DNA from 2 places in the Enterococcus sp. DIV0724b genome. Region 1 is predicted to be linked to the other one. Evidence: a T-box and tRNA genes for the amino acid it is inferred to sense, from the RefSeq annotation. Region 1 holds a T-box; the other holds one or more tRNA genes.
The links. The T-box of region 1 lies ahead of argS (arginine--tRNA ligase). A T-box ahead of a tRNA ligase gene usually reads a tRNA of that ligase, here a tRNA-Arg.
Positions count from the first base shown of each region.

Region 1 (7,525 bases):
GCGAATAAACTCATATATGCACAACGTTGTCCTTGAGTTAAGCCACCCCCAACTCCTGAAAAAACAGGAATGTCGGCTGCCTCAATAATACTTTTAGTAATTGCTGGATGAGGTGTAAATGGATAAACAGCAATTACCGCATTGGCATCCGTATTTCTAATAATAGCAATATCTGTTGTAAAAATAATTGATTTGATTTTCTTTCCAAAAATTCGAATTCCACTCGCTTGTGCAATAACTTTCGGCACTTGCACAATATCCTGTTTTAATGGCGTAACAATTTCCGGCACCCACTTTTCATCCATTCAACCCACTCCTTTTGCTTTGTTGATTAATGATCGTATTGATTAAGATCATAACTTTCAATTACATGTATCACTTTATCTGCATATGTAGGATCTGTTGCATAACCTGCATCTTGTAAAGCCTGTGCAGCTTGCTTATAATTTTTTGCCAAAAGGACATGTTCGTACAAACGTGGATTCCACGTTACACCATTAACAAATAAACGTGTGTGATCATCCATCGATTCTTCCCATGTGTTATATACTCTAAAGTCTCCTTGAATAACGATCCACTCTTCATTGATATATTCACGAGTTTCTAGGTTGACCTTTTTTTGCTCTCCATATGCTTTGATCCCAAATAAATTATTATATTTCGAGGCCAGAGTACTCTGTCCCCAATTTGATTCCAAAATCCCCTGACCTATGATAATACTAGGTAAAACACCATAAGAAGCTTGTAGTTCTTTAGCGTGAGGACTTATTCTATCAATAAACTGTTCTTTTGATACTTGCTCTTTTTGTTGAGCAGATTCTTCTACTGTTTTTGAACTATCTGACAATACATTTATTGAAAAGATAAATGCCACACCGACAATTAACAAACCCGCAAAAAGCGCTGGTAAATTTGTTTTTCTCATTTTTTTCTTCTTATACCTTGGACTATTCATACATTCCCTACTTTATCTTGTATTCGCTCTTACACTAGCTTTAGCCAGCTTTGAGCAATAGCTGATTGATTATATCAGTTTTTTTTCATACAATCAATCAACAGCTGTTGTAGTCGTAGTTGTCGATGTTTTCATTTGTACTTCAGATGTGGTTGTTGTCACAGTTATGCTCGTTTGGTTCGTATCTTCATTAGTATTTTTTGGTTTTTCCTTTGGTGCAGAATGACCGAAAAAAACAAATATCACAGCACCTAAGACTATGATGACGGATAAAATTCCTAAAATTTGTTTCAAAAAAAAACTCCCTTACTTACTTATTCACCAACGTAAGTACCCATCAAATTTTCATTTACCCAATCAAGTAGTTCTACTTTTGATCCTTCTAGTTGTCCCTGTAATCTAGCTGGTAATCGGAACGTTACAATATCGTCAAAGCCCCACTCTCCATAAGAAACCGTTACTTTTAAATCAATAAAAGCTTGCTCCTTTTCTTCACGGCTCGCTTTTGACGGTATCAATTCAGCAATCCCCGCTCCAGACTGTAGCCATTTTTTAGCTATCAATGTTTTTAAACGTTTATATTCTGAAACGGCAATATTTCGTTTTTCCGGAAACAGAATCGTTTGACGCAGTATCTTTTGCGTCAACATCCATTCATAATCAGAAAACAAATTTTTCACTTTTTGCATTTCTTCATTGGTTAAATTGATTCTACCTTTTTTCCAATTATCCCAATTTTCTTTTGTAATTTGGAGATAGTCTGTATAAAAGTGCTCTTCTGTTTCAAATTGCTCTATAATTGCATCAATAAGAATATCTATATACATTTGGTTCATGACTTTCGCCTCCTCTTCTTATTTTACTTAAATTATCCCGAAAATGCATCTCTTTGAATCACTTATTTCTGTATTTTTAAGAAAAATTCAGCCTCTTCCCATAAATAATAAGACAATTTAGTACTTCTGTCCAAAATAATCCATCATTTTGGACTTCTCATGTATAATAAGATTGTTATCTATATACTATTAAGGAGGATTTTTTTATGAAACAGTACAACTGGGGTATTATTGGCCTTGGAGATATTGCAACTAGTTTTGCCGAGAGTTTTCAACAAGAAAATAGTAGGATAACGGCAGTTGCCTCTAGAACGTTAGCGAAAGCAAAAACTTTTGCTGAAGAACACGGTATTCCCGAAGCTTATGGGTCATTTGAAGAACTTTTAGCCAATGAAACAATCGATATCATCTACATCGCTGTTCCGAATCGCCAACATCTCGAACATATTTTAAAAGCTTTAAAAGCAGGGAAACATGTTCTTTGTGAAAAAGCGATTACCATGAATAGCGAAGAACTAGGTGAAGCAATGAAAGTAGCCGAGGAAAAGGGCTTGATTTTAGCTGAAGCGATGACTATATTTAACATGCCATTATATCACGAATTACGAAGTCAAATTGATTCTAACCGTTTCGGTAAATTAAAAATGATTCAAGCACCTTTTGGTAGCTATAAGGATCCAGATCCAACAAATCGTTTCTTTAATCCAGACTTAGCTGGCGGTGCCCTTTTAGATATTGGGACGTATGCAGTTTCCTTTGCCCGCTGGTTCTTTACTGCTCAACCTAAAGTCATTGCGTCTGTCATGCAGCCATTCTCAACTGGAGTAGACGAACAATCGGCGACTATTCTACAAAATGATGCACAAGAAATGGCAACAGTCTCCTTAAGTTTCCAAGCAAAAATGCCTAAGCAAGGTGTTGTTGCTTTCGAAAATGCTTACATTGTGATCAATGAATACCCCAGAGCTGATGAAGCAAAAATATTTTTTAATGATGGTACCATTGAAACAGTTGTATCTGGAAACACTAGTCAAGCGTTAAATTACGAAATCACTAATATGGTTAAAATGATCGAAGGAAACTTACCAAACCGTTCACTTTTTTTAACAAAAGATGTAATTGACCTTCTAGATCAAATGCAGCAACAATGGAATAAATAAAAAATGCCCGTGAAAGCGGGTGTTTTTTATATAAAAATACTGAGACAAAACTTAATAAGCACAGCTTTGTCTCAGTTCATTTACTTGTTACATTTCATTTGGTGCGTGCAAACCAAGTAAACGTAAATCTTCTTTAATAATTGTTGCCATCGCATAAACTAATGCCAAACGTGATTCTTTTTGCTCATCTTCAGCCAAAATTTTGACATGCGCATAGTATTTATTAAATGCTTGGGCAACCTGAATCGCATGTTTTGCAATAACAGAAGGTTCATATTTTTCGGCAGCTTGCATCACAATCTCTGGGAATTTTTGTAATAACTTAACCACTTCCCAGCTTTCTTTATCATCTAATGCATACTCTTTTGTCTCATCGATAGTGAAGTCAGCTTTTCTTAAAATACTCATTGCACGAGCATGAGTGTATTGTACATATGGACCTGTTTCGCCTTCAAAACGCACAACTTCTTCTAAAACAAAGTCAAAGTTATTTAAACGATCATTTTTTAGATCGTGGAAAATAACAGAGCCGATCCCTACTTGTCTAGCAACTTCTTCACGATCTGGTAAATCTGGATTTTTCTCCATGATTTGTTTGTTTGCTAACTCGACCGCTTCATTTAACACTTCTTCAAGTAAGACGATTTTTCCTTTACGTGTCGATAGTTTTTTACCACCTTGTGTGATCAAACCAAACGGTATGTGATGCATGTCTTTAGACCAGTCAAACCCCAGCTCATTTAAAACAGCTTTCAATTGTTTGAAGTGATTGCTTTGTTCATTTCCGACAACATAAACTGATTTCGCAAAATCATAGTTACGTTTACGGTAAACAGCAGCAGCCAGGTCACGCGTGATATAAAGAGTTGCACCATCTGATTTTTTGATTAATGCAGGATTTAAATCATACGCAGATAAATCAACGATTTCAGCCCCTTGATTTTCTTGCAATAGATGTTTTTCTTCCAGCATTGTTACGATTTCATCCATTTTATCGTTGTAGAAAGCTTCTCCATTGTATGAATCAAAAGAAACTTCCAACATAGAATAAATTTTATCGAATTCTTTTAATGATTCTGTACGGAACCATTGCCATAATTCAGTGGCTTCTTCATCGCCTTCTTCTAATTTTTTAAACCATGCACGAGCTTCTTCTTCTAATTCAGGTTGTGTTTCAGCCTCTTCGTGAAACTGTACATACAAGCGCAACAATTCGGTGATTGGTGCCGTTTTAACCGCTTCTTCTGAACCCCATTTTTTGTAACCTACGATCAATTTGCCAAACTGTGTGCCCCAATCACCCAAATGGTTGATGCGAATCGGCGTATAACCAATTTTTTCAAGAATAAAAGCTATAGAATTCCCAATTACCGTTGAACGTAAATGCCCCATTGAAATAGGTTTTGCAATATTTGGAGAAGACATATCGATTGGTACATTCCCTTTATTTCCGATCGAGCTATCTCCGTAGTGCCCTTTTTCTTTGGCGATTTGCCCGATCACTGCTTGACTGACCATTTTTTTATTCATAAAAAAGTTTAAGTAAGGTCCAACTACTTCGATTTTTTCAAAGTCTGTTCCAGTGATTTTTTCGGCCAAATCTGCGGCGATTTGTTGTGGTGCTTTGCGGTAAACTTTAGCTAATGAGAAAGCTGGAAAAGCTACATCACCGTGATCGACAGATTTTGGATTTTCCAATAATTGTGTAACGTTTTCTAAAGATAGGTCTTCTTTTACTACATCATAAATGGCTTTTGCTACGATTTCTTTGTTGTTCATAGATATCCTCCTAAGGGTTGATTTTATTGTTTAACAGAAACTTGCTAGTTGATGATTCTTCATCATTTTCTAGCTTAATTATTCTTAGTTTTAGGAAATGATACCATTTTTGCTAATGCGTTGTTTTATTATTCGGGAACATCGATGATGAACAACAAAACAAAAAGTCCCTAGTGTTAAAAAACACCAGAGACGAGATTTTCCCGCGGTACCACTCTAATTGTTCGTACTTTTATAAAGACGAACCCACTTAATCTATTAACGGTAGATAACCGTCTGCCTAAGCAGATTCTCCAAAGTGCGCTTCCTTCATTTGATCATTTTCGGCTTACACCTTCCCGAAATCGCTTGAATAATAGGAAATGAAGTACTCTCTTTATCAATGAATCATTATTAAACTGGGTTCATTATAGCAAATTTTTTTCTCTATGCCTAGTCTTGTCTGTTGATTTTTACGTTTAAATCGTCATAAAGGATAAACTAGGATCCGCATTTAAGCCATAATCAGCAAAATGACCTTTTTCAGCTTCGACAAATGCCGCTGCACCAATCATTGCTGCATTATCTCCACAGAGTTTAAGTGGTGGAACAATGAATGTTACTTCTGAAAGCTCTTTAGCCACTTCACTGCTCAAACGCTCACGCAAGCCTTTATTCGCTGCAACTCCACCCGCCATCACCAATTGTTTGATTGGGTATTCTTTACAGGCTCGAATCGTTTTATCCACTAGTACATCCATAACACTTGCTTGAAAACTTGCAGCCAAATCCTTCACTCTCAATTCTTCACCACGCTGTTCAGCATTATGGACGGTATTGATAAATGAGCTTTTCAACCCGCTAAAACTAAAATCGTAATTGTCCTCTTTGATCATAGCACGAGGAAAATGATACGTATCTTGTCCAAGGTGAGCTAGCTCGTCAATTTCTTTTCCGCTTGGATAGGTTAAACCAAGAACCCGGCCTACCTTATCATACGCTTCGCCGGCTGCATCATCTCTCGTTTCTCCAATAATTTCAAATGAACCTGTTTCTTTCATGTAAACTAATTCCGTATGACCTCCACTCACTAATAATGCCATCAGCGGAAACTGCAGTGGCTCCACAAAATGAGCAGCATAAATGTGCCCAGCCATATGATTGACTGGAATCAATGGCAAGTCATGTGCCCAAGCAAATGCCTTAGCAGCAGAGATGCCGATCAATAAAGCACCAACTAAACCAGGCCCATAAGTAACGCCAACACCACTTAAATCACTTGGTTTTACGTTTGCTTCATCTAATGCATCTCCAATACATAACGTGATTTCTTCTACATGGTGACGGCTGGCAACTTCTGGTACAACTCCGCCAAAACGTTGATGACTTTTCACTTGGGAAGCTACGATATTCGATAAAATTTTAGCACCATCTTCAATAACTGCAACACTTGTTTCGTCACAACTACTTTCGATAGCCAGTATTAATTTTCTTTCTTTATTAAAAAAAATCATTGTTTCACTTCCTTAACGTTCAAACACATAACGATCCCGTCCTCTTTAGGACGACTGTAGTATTTTTTTCGACGGTTGATTGTGTTGAATCCTTTTTTTTCATATAATCTTTGTGCCTTTACATTAGACTCACGAACTTCTAAAAAAGCCTGACAAACTCCTTGCTCAAAAAAACGCTGGATCAATCGATCGATCAATTGACTGCCATATCCTTTTTGCTGAAATTCTTTATGAATCACAACATGGGTAATTTCAGCTTCATCTAAAACTAAATGATAACTGACAAAACCAACCCAATCGCCTTTTTGGATCAAGACAAGATAGTCACTCGCTTTTTGCGCTAAATCATCCCTAAATTGTTTTTCAGACCAAGGCGATCCATGGTTATATGAATGTTCACTGATCAACCAAAGTTTTTCAGCAGATTGTTCAGTTGGTAAATTTTCTTTTGAATAATACATCGCTTCACTCTTCTTTTAAATATAAAATCATTTCTAGTGCATCTTCTTTATCTTCTGTATAATAATCAGGCTTGATGGTATTTGAGACAAATCCGAGTTGTCGATATACACGCTGGGCGTTTTTATTACTGATACGTACCTCTAAAGAAATCGTTTCACAATCGTTGTTTTTGGCAAACTGTCGAACTTCTCTAATCAAGAAACTGCCAATCCCTTTTCCTTGATTTTGCGATGAAACAGCAACATTTGTAATATGAGCATCTTTACCAAAAATACGGCAACCTATAAAACCAATTGTTTTTCCTTCTTTTTGGATAAGTAAGTATAGATGAGGTTCTGATGATTGAAGCTCAACTAAAAAAGCTGTCTTTGTCCAAGGCAATTCTCCAGCATACACTTCTCTTTCGATTGAAAGCAAATCTTTGATGTCATCCAGTGTAATCCCACGAACAAAATATTCCTGATCTGAAATTTCTACAGTCTTTTCATCATATGGACGATTCTTAAAAAAAATCCCCAGAATACTATGAAAAAGATTAAATTTTTTCAACATAATTTTCTACCTCAGATGTATGATCTTTTAACCAATTTTCTTCTGCTTCTACTCGTTTTAAATAGTTAGGTAAAAAGTGATGGATATCCACTTCTGGTTGAGCTAATCTGCCAAGTTCTGCTAAGGTTGCACCGTTTGGGATTTGCCATTGGGAAATGTCACAAATTTCAGCATTTGGTATAATTGATTCAATCTGTAAACGAAATTTTTCAACATCTTCTCCAACAAAGTATAAATGATCAAATTCTTTTAACTGCTCCAACCACTCTTCCATCGCAATATGTCGAT
Region 1 is NZ_CP172890.1:1,507,896-1,515,420, reverse strand. Features, by position in the region: gene IGJ02_RS07010 (hypothetical protein) at 1-305, opposite strand, end outside; gene IGJ02_RS07005 (glycoside hydrolase family 73 protein) at 332-955, opposite strand; gene IGJ02_RS07000 (hypothetical protein) at 1,049-1,249, opposite strand; gene IGJ02_RS06995 (hypothetical protein) at 1,270-1,791, opposite strand; gene IGJ02_RS06990 (Gfo/Idh/MocA family protein) at 1,998-2,951, shown strand; gene argS (arginine--tRNA ligase) at 3,039-4,730, opposite strand; T-box leader at 4,916-5,122, opposite strand; gene tsaD (tRNA (adenosine(37)-N6)-threonylcarbamoyltransferase complex transferase subunit TsaD) at 5,189-6,223, opposite strand; gene rimI (ribosomal protein S18-alanine N-acetyltransferase) at 6,220-6,684, opposite strand; gene rimI (ribosomal protein S18-alanine N-acetyltransferase) at 6,689-7,237, opposite strand; gene tsaB (tRNA (adenosine(37)-N6)-threonylcarbamoyltransferase complex dimerization subunit type 1 TsaB) at 7,221-7,525, opposite strand, start outside.

Region 2 (7,525 bases), 1.6 Mb from region 1:
ACTGCGAGTGATAAGATCCGTAGTCGAAAGGGAAACAGCCCAGACCACCAGCTAAGGTCCCAAAATATATGTTAAGTGGAAAAGGATGTGGGGTTGCACAGACAACTAGGATGTTGGCTCAGAAGCAGCCACCATTTAAAGAGTGCGTAATAGCTCACTAGTCGAGTGACCCTGCGCCGAAAATGTACCGGGGCTAAACATATTACCGAAGCTGTGGATTACACCTCTGGTGTAATGGTAGGAGAGCGTTCTAAGGGCGTTGAAGGTCGATCGTGAGGACGGCTGGAGCGCTTAGAAGTGAGAATGCCGGTATGAGTAGCGAAAGACGGGTGAGAATCCCGTCCACCGTATGACTAAGGTTTCCTGGGGAAGGCTCGTCCGCCCAGGGTTAGTCGGGACCTAAGCCGAGGCCGATAGGCGTAGGCGATGGACAACAGGTTGATATTCCTGTACCAGTTGTTTTTGTTTGAGCAATGGAGGGACGCAGGAGGCTAAGGAATGCATGCGACTGGAAGTGCATGTCCAAGCAGTAAGTCTTGAGTAGAGTCAAATGCTTTACTCTATACGGACAAGCTGTGATGGGGAGGGAAATAATAGTACCGAAGTTCCTGATGTCACACTGTCAAGAAAAGCTTCTAGTGAGAAAACAACTGCCCGTACCGTAAACCGACACAGGTAGTCGAGGAGAGTATCCTAAGGTGAGCGAGCGAACTCTCGTTAAGGAACTCGGCAAAATGACCCCGTAACTTCGGGAGAAGGGGTGCTGACTTCGGTCAGCCGCAGTGAATAGGCCCAAGCGACTGTTTATCAAAAACACAGGTCTCTGCAAAATCGAAAGATGAAGTATAGGGGCTGACGCCTGCCCGGTGCTGGAAGGTTAAGAGGATGGGTTAGCTTCGGCGAAGCTCAGAATTGAAGCCCCAGTAAACGGCGGCCGTAACTATAACGGTCCTAAGGTAGCGAAATTCCTTGTCGGGTAAGTTCCGACCCGCACGAAAGGCGTAACGATTTGGGCACTGTCTCAACGAGAGACTCGGTGAAATTTTAGTACCTGTGAAGATGCAGGTTACCCGCGACAGGACGGAAAGACCCCATGGAGCTTTACTGTAGCTTGATATTGAGTGTTTGTACCACATGTACAGGATAGGTAGGAGCCGATGAACCCGGAACGCTAGTTTCGGTGGAGGCGCTGGTGGGATACTACCCTTGTGTTATGAACCCTCTAACCCGCACCACTTATCGTGGTGGGAGACAGTGTCAGGTGGGCAGTTTGACTGGGGCGGTCGCCTCCTAAAGAGTAACGGAGGCGCCCAAAGGTTCCCTCAGAATGGTTGGAAATCATTCGCAGAGTGTAAAGGCAGAAGGGAGCTTGACTGCGAGACTTACAAGTCGAGCAGGGACGAAAGTCGGGCTTAGTGATCCGGTGGTTCCGCATGGAAGGGCCATCGCTCAACGGATAAAAGCTACCCTGGGGATAACAGGCTTATCTCCCCCAAGAGTCCACATCGACGGGGAGGTTTGGCACCTCGATGTCGGCTCGTCGCATCCTGGGGCTGTAGTCGGTCCCAAGGGTTGGGCTGTTCGCCCATTAAAGCGGCACGCGAGCTGGGTTCAGAACGTCGTGAGACAGTTCGGTCCCTATCCGTCGCGGGCGTTGGAAATTTGAGAGGAGCTGTCCTTAGTACGAGAGGACCGGGATGGACTTACCGCTGGTGTACCAGTTGTTCTGCCAAGGGCATTGCTGGGTAGCTATGTAGGGAAGGGATAAACGCTGAAAGCATCTAAGTGTGAAGCCCACCTCAAGATGAGATTTCCCATTTCTTTAAGAAAGTAAGACCCCTGAGAGATGATCAGGTAGATAGGTTGGAAGTGGAAGTGCAGTGATGTACGGAGCGGACCAATACTAATCGGTCGAGGACTTAACCAAAGAAACGAAATAAAAAAGTTTTTCGGACTGTTTGATTACATTACTTCAATCCAGTTTTGAGTGAATAATCACTCAATTGAATAGCAACAACACCCAGTGTGGTGGCGATAGCGAGAAGGATACACCTGTTCCCATGCCGAACACAGAAGTTAAGCTTCTTAGCGCCGATTGTAGTGAAGGGTTTCCCTTTGTGAGAGTAGGACGTCGCCACGCTAAAGTGTTGTCTTGGAGGTTTAGCTCAGCTGGGAGAGCACCTGCCTTACAAGCAGGGGGTCGGCGGTTCGATCCCGTCAACCTCCATTTTTTGAGCCGTTAGCTCAGTTGGTAGAGCATCTGACTTTTAATCAGAGGGTCGCAGGTTCGAGCCCTGCACGGCTCATAGGAATATTTTGCGGGTGTGGCGGAATTGGCAGACGCACTAGATTTAGGATCTAGCGCCTTACGGCGTGGGGGTTCAAGTCCCTTCACCCGCATTTTTAGTCTCGTTTTATTACTAGGCGATTATAACGCCGGCTTAGCTCAGTTGGTAGAGCATCTGATTTGTAATCAGAGGGTCGAGGGTTCAAATCCTTTAGCCGGCATCCAGACTGCGGAAATAGCTCAGTGGTAGAGCACCACCTTGCCAAGGTGGGGGTCGCGGGTTCGAACCCCGTTTTCCGCTTAGCTTGTTCTTTCGCCGGGGTGGCGGAACTGGCAGACGCACAGGACTTAAAATCCTGCGGTGAGTGATCACCGTACCGGTTCGATTCCGGTCCTCGGCATAAAAATGTAGCACCCATAGCTCAACTGGATAGAGTGCTTGACTACGAATCAAGAGGTTAGGGGTTCGACTCCCTTTGGGTGCATAGTTGAAATTTTTGACTACGATTTAGAAGGTAATGGGTCTTAGTTCCTTTTAAGTGATTAGTCTTTTTTTATTATTATAGCTACGGGAAGTAGCTCAGCTTGGTAGAGCACTTGGTTTGGGACCAAGGGGTCGCAGGTTCGAATCCTGTCTTCCCGATTTATTTAATTTTGTATAAACATCACTCATTTTTTGAGTGGTGTTTTTTTACTTTACGATAATTTAAAGAATTGGCTTGTTACGGCTGGTGTCTTTTAAATGATTTTATACATAAGAAATAGATTTACACATATATTGACTTTTATAATATATCATTTGGTATAATTAATTTACAGGAAATATTTTATAAGGAAAGATAACGGTGAGTAAAAATGAAAGTTGAAATTAAAGATTTAAAGAAAAGTTATGGTGATATAACTGTTTTAAAAGGAATTGATATGAATTTTGAAGAAGGAAAATTCTACGGTTTACTTGGCCCAAATGGTGCAGGAAAAACTACACTGTTTAATATTTTGATCAATGCTATCAAAAAAACAGACGGTGAAGTTCGTTGGCAGATTGGTGATGAAGTGATTGAGTCCAGTGAAGTATATCAGCATCTAGGTGTAGTGTTTCAACAAAATAATTTAGATGAATTTTTAACAGTTAAAGAAAACTTAATGGTTAGAGGGAAGCTATATGGCCTGAATAAAAATGAAGTCTTAGAAAGTTTAAAAGAAATCGACTGCTTTTTAGGTATAGAACCAATATTAAATAAAAGATACGGCCAGTTGTCTGGCGGTCAAAAAAGGAAATGTGACATTGCTCGTGCGTTAGTACATAATCCATCGATTTTACTATTGGATGAGCCTACAACAGCTTTGGATCCTAAAACGAGAACAGATTTATGGGAAGCAATCAAGTTTTTGAACAAAACAAAAGGTATGACGATTATCTTGATTACTCATTATTTAGATGAGATGGAGTCTTGTGACTTGTTAAATGTTTTAACGAATGGTCGAGTTAGTTATTTTGGGGATATTAATGAAGCAATGGGAACTACGACAGCAAATCAAGACGTTGTTGATATGGTCAATTACTGGTTGATTGCAGGTTTAGTAACGATTACTTCGATGACATCAACTTTAGGAGCATACGGCGTTATGATCTCTGATAAAGAAAAAGGAAAAGTTCTTGATTTTCATTTGACTGCTATTTCTAATGCGAAATTACAACTTACGTATATAATTGCAGCCGTTTTGATTGGGACAGTTACTTCATTTTTTGCCTATCTATTAGGAATTATTCTATTTGTAGGTGGTGGTGCATTGCTTTCTTCAGGAATCAACACGTTAGCTCTAGTATTAGGTAATATTTTTGCAGCAGCTCTACTATCAATTTTAATGATCTATCCAATTTGTAAATTAATCAAAGCAAGATCTGCTTTTGCTACTTTGAGTACGATCGTGGGGACTATAATTGGTTTTGTATCAGGGATTTATATCTCTATCGGTAGTGTCACACCATTTATGAGAACAGTGATGTCCTATTTTCCATTGACTCAAATGAATGCTTTTTTGAAAAAAGTTTTAATGAAGGACTCCCTCAATAATGTTTTTTCAGATGCACCAGACACAGTTGTGAATGCGTATAAACAAAACTATGGTATCGACTTATCTTTTAATACAGAAACAATTCTAACAGCTCAGCAGATGCTGATTTATCTATTCGCTTTTGCTGCAATTGCTCTAGTCTTTAATATCACATTTACTAAAGTAGTGAGTAAAGTTGAAGCACAATAAATATCAATTAAACAGATTAGAAGATAACGATATACCAAGTCATAAAAGGTGAAAAAGTGACAGTTGCAGATTTTCTATTGACTTGTGAGCTGAAAGAAATTTCTGATTTTTATGTAATGTTTTATTTTTAAGTTCAATTTTGGATGAACGTATATTTACAGAAGGTTCATATGATAATCACTATGTCACTGATAGATTAGAACAATCATTATCGATCGTATAAATATTTTAGTTAGCTATATCTTATGCAGTTAGCGTTATATTTTGATAGATACCTTAAGATATAGAAAAGTGTGTGGGAAAACTAGATTTTAGTTTTTTTCACACACTTTAAATTTTAATAAAAAAATAAATCGATATTTTTTGTTAAAGAACAATTTAATAGTCTAATATATTTATCTTTTCTTATCAAATTAGGCATTCTCCTTTATTAAACACTTGAAATTATGTATAATTAAGGTCAGTATTAGTCAAGGGAAAAGGATGAGAGTGATGAGTAATCAAAATACTTCGGATTTAATAGAGGCATATTTAAAGAAGATTCTTGAAGAAAGCAGTAAGATTGAGATTCGCAGAGCTGAAATGGCTCATTTATTCAATTGTGTTCCCTCCCAGATTAATTATGTTATTAACACACGTTTTACAATTCAACGTGGCTATTCTGTTGAGAGTAAACGTGGTGGTGGCGGCTATATTAGGATCGCCAAAGTTCAGATTTCTGATAGTGATCAATTGCTAAAACAAATTGCCAAATTTACGGGGGATGGACTTTCAGAAAAAGACGCACTGATTTTTGTCCAAAAGTTATATGAAGAAGACGTGATTACCAAAAGAGAAGGTAATCTGATGTTGTCTGTTCTTGGAAAATCAGTTTTAGGTAAAGCTGGATCAAATGAAGATTATTTACGTGCTCAATTGATGCATTCATTTTTAGAACGTTTGAGTTACGAGGAGGAATGATAGTATGGATGAATTATTTACAGAAAGTGCCAAGGCGGTATTAGCTATTGCACAAGAAGAAGCAAAATATTTTAGGCATCAATCTGTGGGCTCAGAACATTTGTTGTTGGCGTTAGTTTTAGAACCAAATGGAATTGCCGGGAAGTCATTACGTCAGTTGAACGCAGATAAAAACGATATTCGTGAAGAAATCGAACATTTAACTGGCTATGGGACCGTGAAAGGATATCCTAAAGGTGCTTATTTACCGTATTCTCCTCGTGCAAAACAAATTTTTGCTTATGCAGGCGATGAAGCGAAGCGTTTGGGTGCACCAAATATCGGAACGGAACATATTTTGCTAGGTTTATTAAGAGATGAAGATATCTTGGCTTCACGCATTTTATTGAATTTAGGTTTAAGTTTATCTAAAATGCGTCAGCTATTAATGAAGAAAATAGGTATTACTGATCCGCAAATGAGTGGGAATGTAGGACGCCGGCGCAATAATCAAGCTCAAAAAGCTGCGCCAAAAGGAACACCAACCTTGGATTCATTAGCGCGGGATTTAACGAAATTAGCACGTGAAAATGATTTAGATCCTGTTGTTGGACGTTCACAAGAGGTTAGACGTTTAATTCAAATTCTAAGTCGCCGTACAAAGAATAATCCTGTTTTAGTTGGCGAACCTGGTGTCGGTAAGACTGCGATTGCTGAAGGACTAGCGCAAAAAATTGTGAACGGTGAAGTTCCTGAAGATATGCTGGAAAAACGTTTGATGATGTTGGACATGGGTGCTTTAGTTGCAGGTACTAAGTATCGTGGTGAATTTGAAGATCGACTAAAAAAAGTGATCGATGAAATTTATCAAGATGGTGAAGTGATTTTGTTTATCGATGAATTGCATACCTTGATCGGTGCAGGTGGTGCTGAAGGTGCGATCGATGCATCAAATATTTTAAAACCAGCACTTGCAAGAGGAGAATTGCAAACGATCGGCGCAACAACACTAGATGAATACCAAAAATATATCGAAAAAGATTCAGCTTTGGAACGTCGTTTTGCTCGAGTACAAGTTGATGAACCAACACCGGAAGAAGCAGAAGAGATTTTAAAAGGTTTGCGTTCTCGCTATGAAGAACATCATGGTGTAGAAATCACAGATGACGCTTTACATGCGGCGGTTCAATTATCTGTACGCTACATTAATTCTCGCCAATTACCAGACAAAGCAATTGATCTGATGGATGAGTCATCAGCTAAAGTTCGTTTAGATTTGGCAGATGAACCTTCTGAAATCAATAATTTGCGCGTGGACATTGCTCGTTTAGTTCAAGAAAAAGAAGAAGCGATTCAGTCACAGTCTTTTGAAAGTGCAGCCAGACTACGCCAAAAAGAGAAAAAATTAGCCCGTAAATTAGAAAATATTCTACTATTAGAACAAAAAGAAGCTTCTGGTTATGCTAACCAAGTGACAGAGCAAGATGTTGCGAATGTTGTTTCACAATGGACAGGCGTGCCGTTACAACAGTTAGAGAAAAAAGAAAGTGAACGTTTACTTGAATTAGAAAGTATTTTACATCATCGAGTAGTCGGTCAGGATGAAGCTGTCCAAGCTGTGTCACGTGCAATCCGTCGAGCTCGCAGTGGGTTAAAAGATCCAGATAGACCAATTGGTTCATTTATGTTCTTAGGCCCAACAGGAGTGGGTAAAACAGAGCTTGCCAAAGCGTTAGCTGAAACGATGTTCGGTAGTGAAGATGCCCTTGTTCGAGTGGATATGTCTGAATTTATGGAGAAATACAGTACTAGTCGTTTGATCGGTTCTCCTCCAGGTTATGTGGGTTATGAAGAAGGCGGTCAGTTAACTGAAAAAATCCGTCAAAAACCTTATTCTGTCATTTTATTGGATGAAGTAGAAAAAGCGCATCCAGATGTCTTCAATATTCTCTTACAAGTATTAGATGATGGTCATTTGACCGATTCTAAAGGACGTAAAGTTGATTTTAGAAATACGATTTTGATCATGACATC
Region 2 is NZ_CP172890.1:3,461,069-3,468,593, reverse strand. Features, by position in the region: rRNA gene IGJ02_RS16060 (23S ribosomal RNA) at 1-1,927, shown strand, start outside; rRNA gene rrf (5S ribosomal RNA) at 2,025-2,140, shown strand; tRNA gene IGJ02_RS16050 (tRNA-Val) at 2,155-2,227, shown strand; tRNA gene IGJ02_RS16045 (tRNA-Lys) at 2,234-2,306, shown strand; tRNA gene IGJ02_RS16040 (tRNA-Leu) at 2,319-2,400, shown strand; tRNA gene IGJ02_RS16035 (tRNA-Thr) at 2,436-2,508, shown strand; tRNA gene IGJ02_RS16030 (tRNA-Gly) at 2,517-2,588, shown strand; tRNA gene IGJ02_RS16025 (tRNA-Leu) at 2,603-2,688, shown strand; tRNA gene IGJ02_RS16020 (tRNA-Arg) at 2,699-2,772, shown strand; tRNA gene IGJ02_RS16015 (tRNA-Pro) at 2,857-2,930, shown strand; gene IGJ02_RS16010 (ABC transporter ATP-binding protein/permease) at 3,143-4,552, shown strand; gene IGJ02_RS16005 (CtsR family transcriptional regulator) at 5,045-5,512, shown strand; gene IGJ02_RS16000 (ATP-dependent Clp protease ATP-binding subunit) at 5,517-7,525, shown strand, end outside.
Region 2: it encodes a tRNA-Arg, which carries the amino acid that the T-box ahead of argS (arginine--tRNA ligase) is inferred to sense. The anticodon was not compared.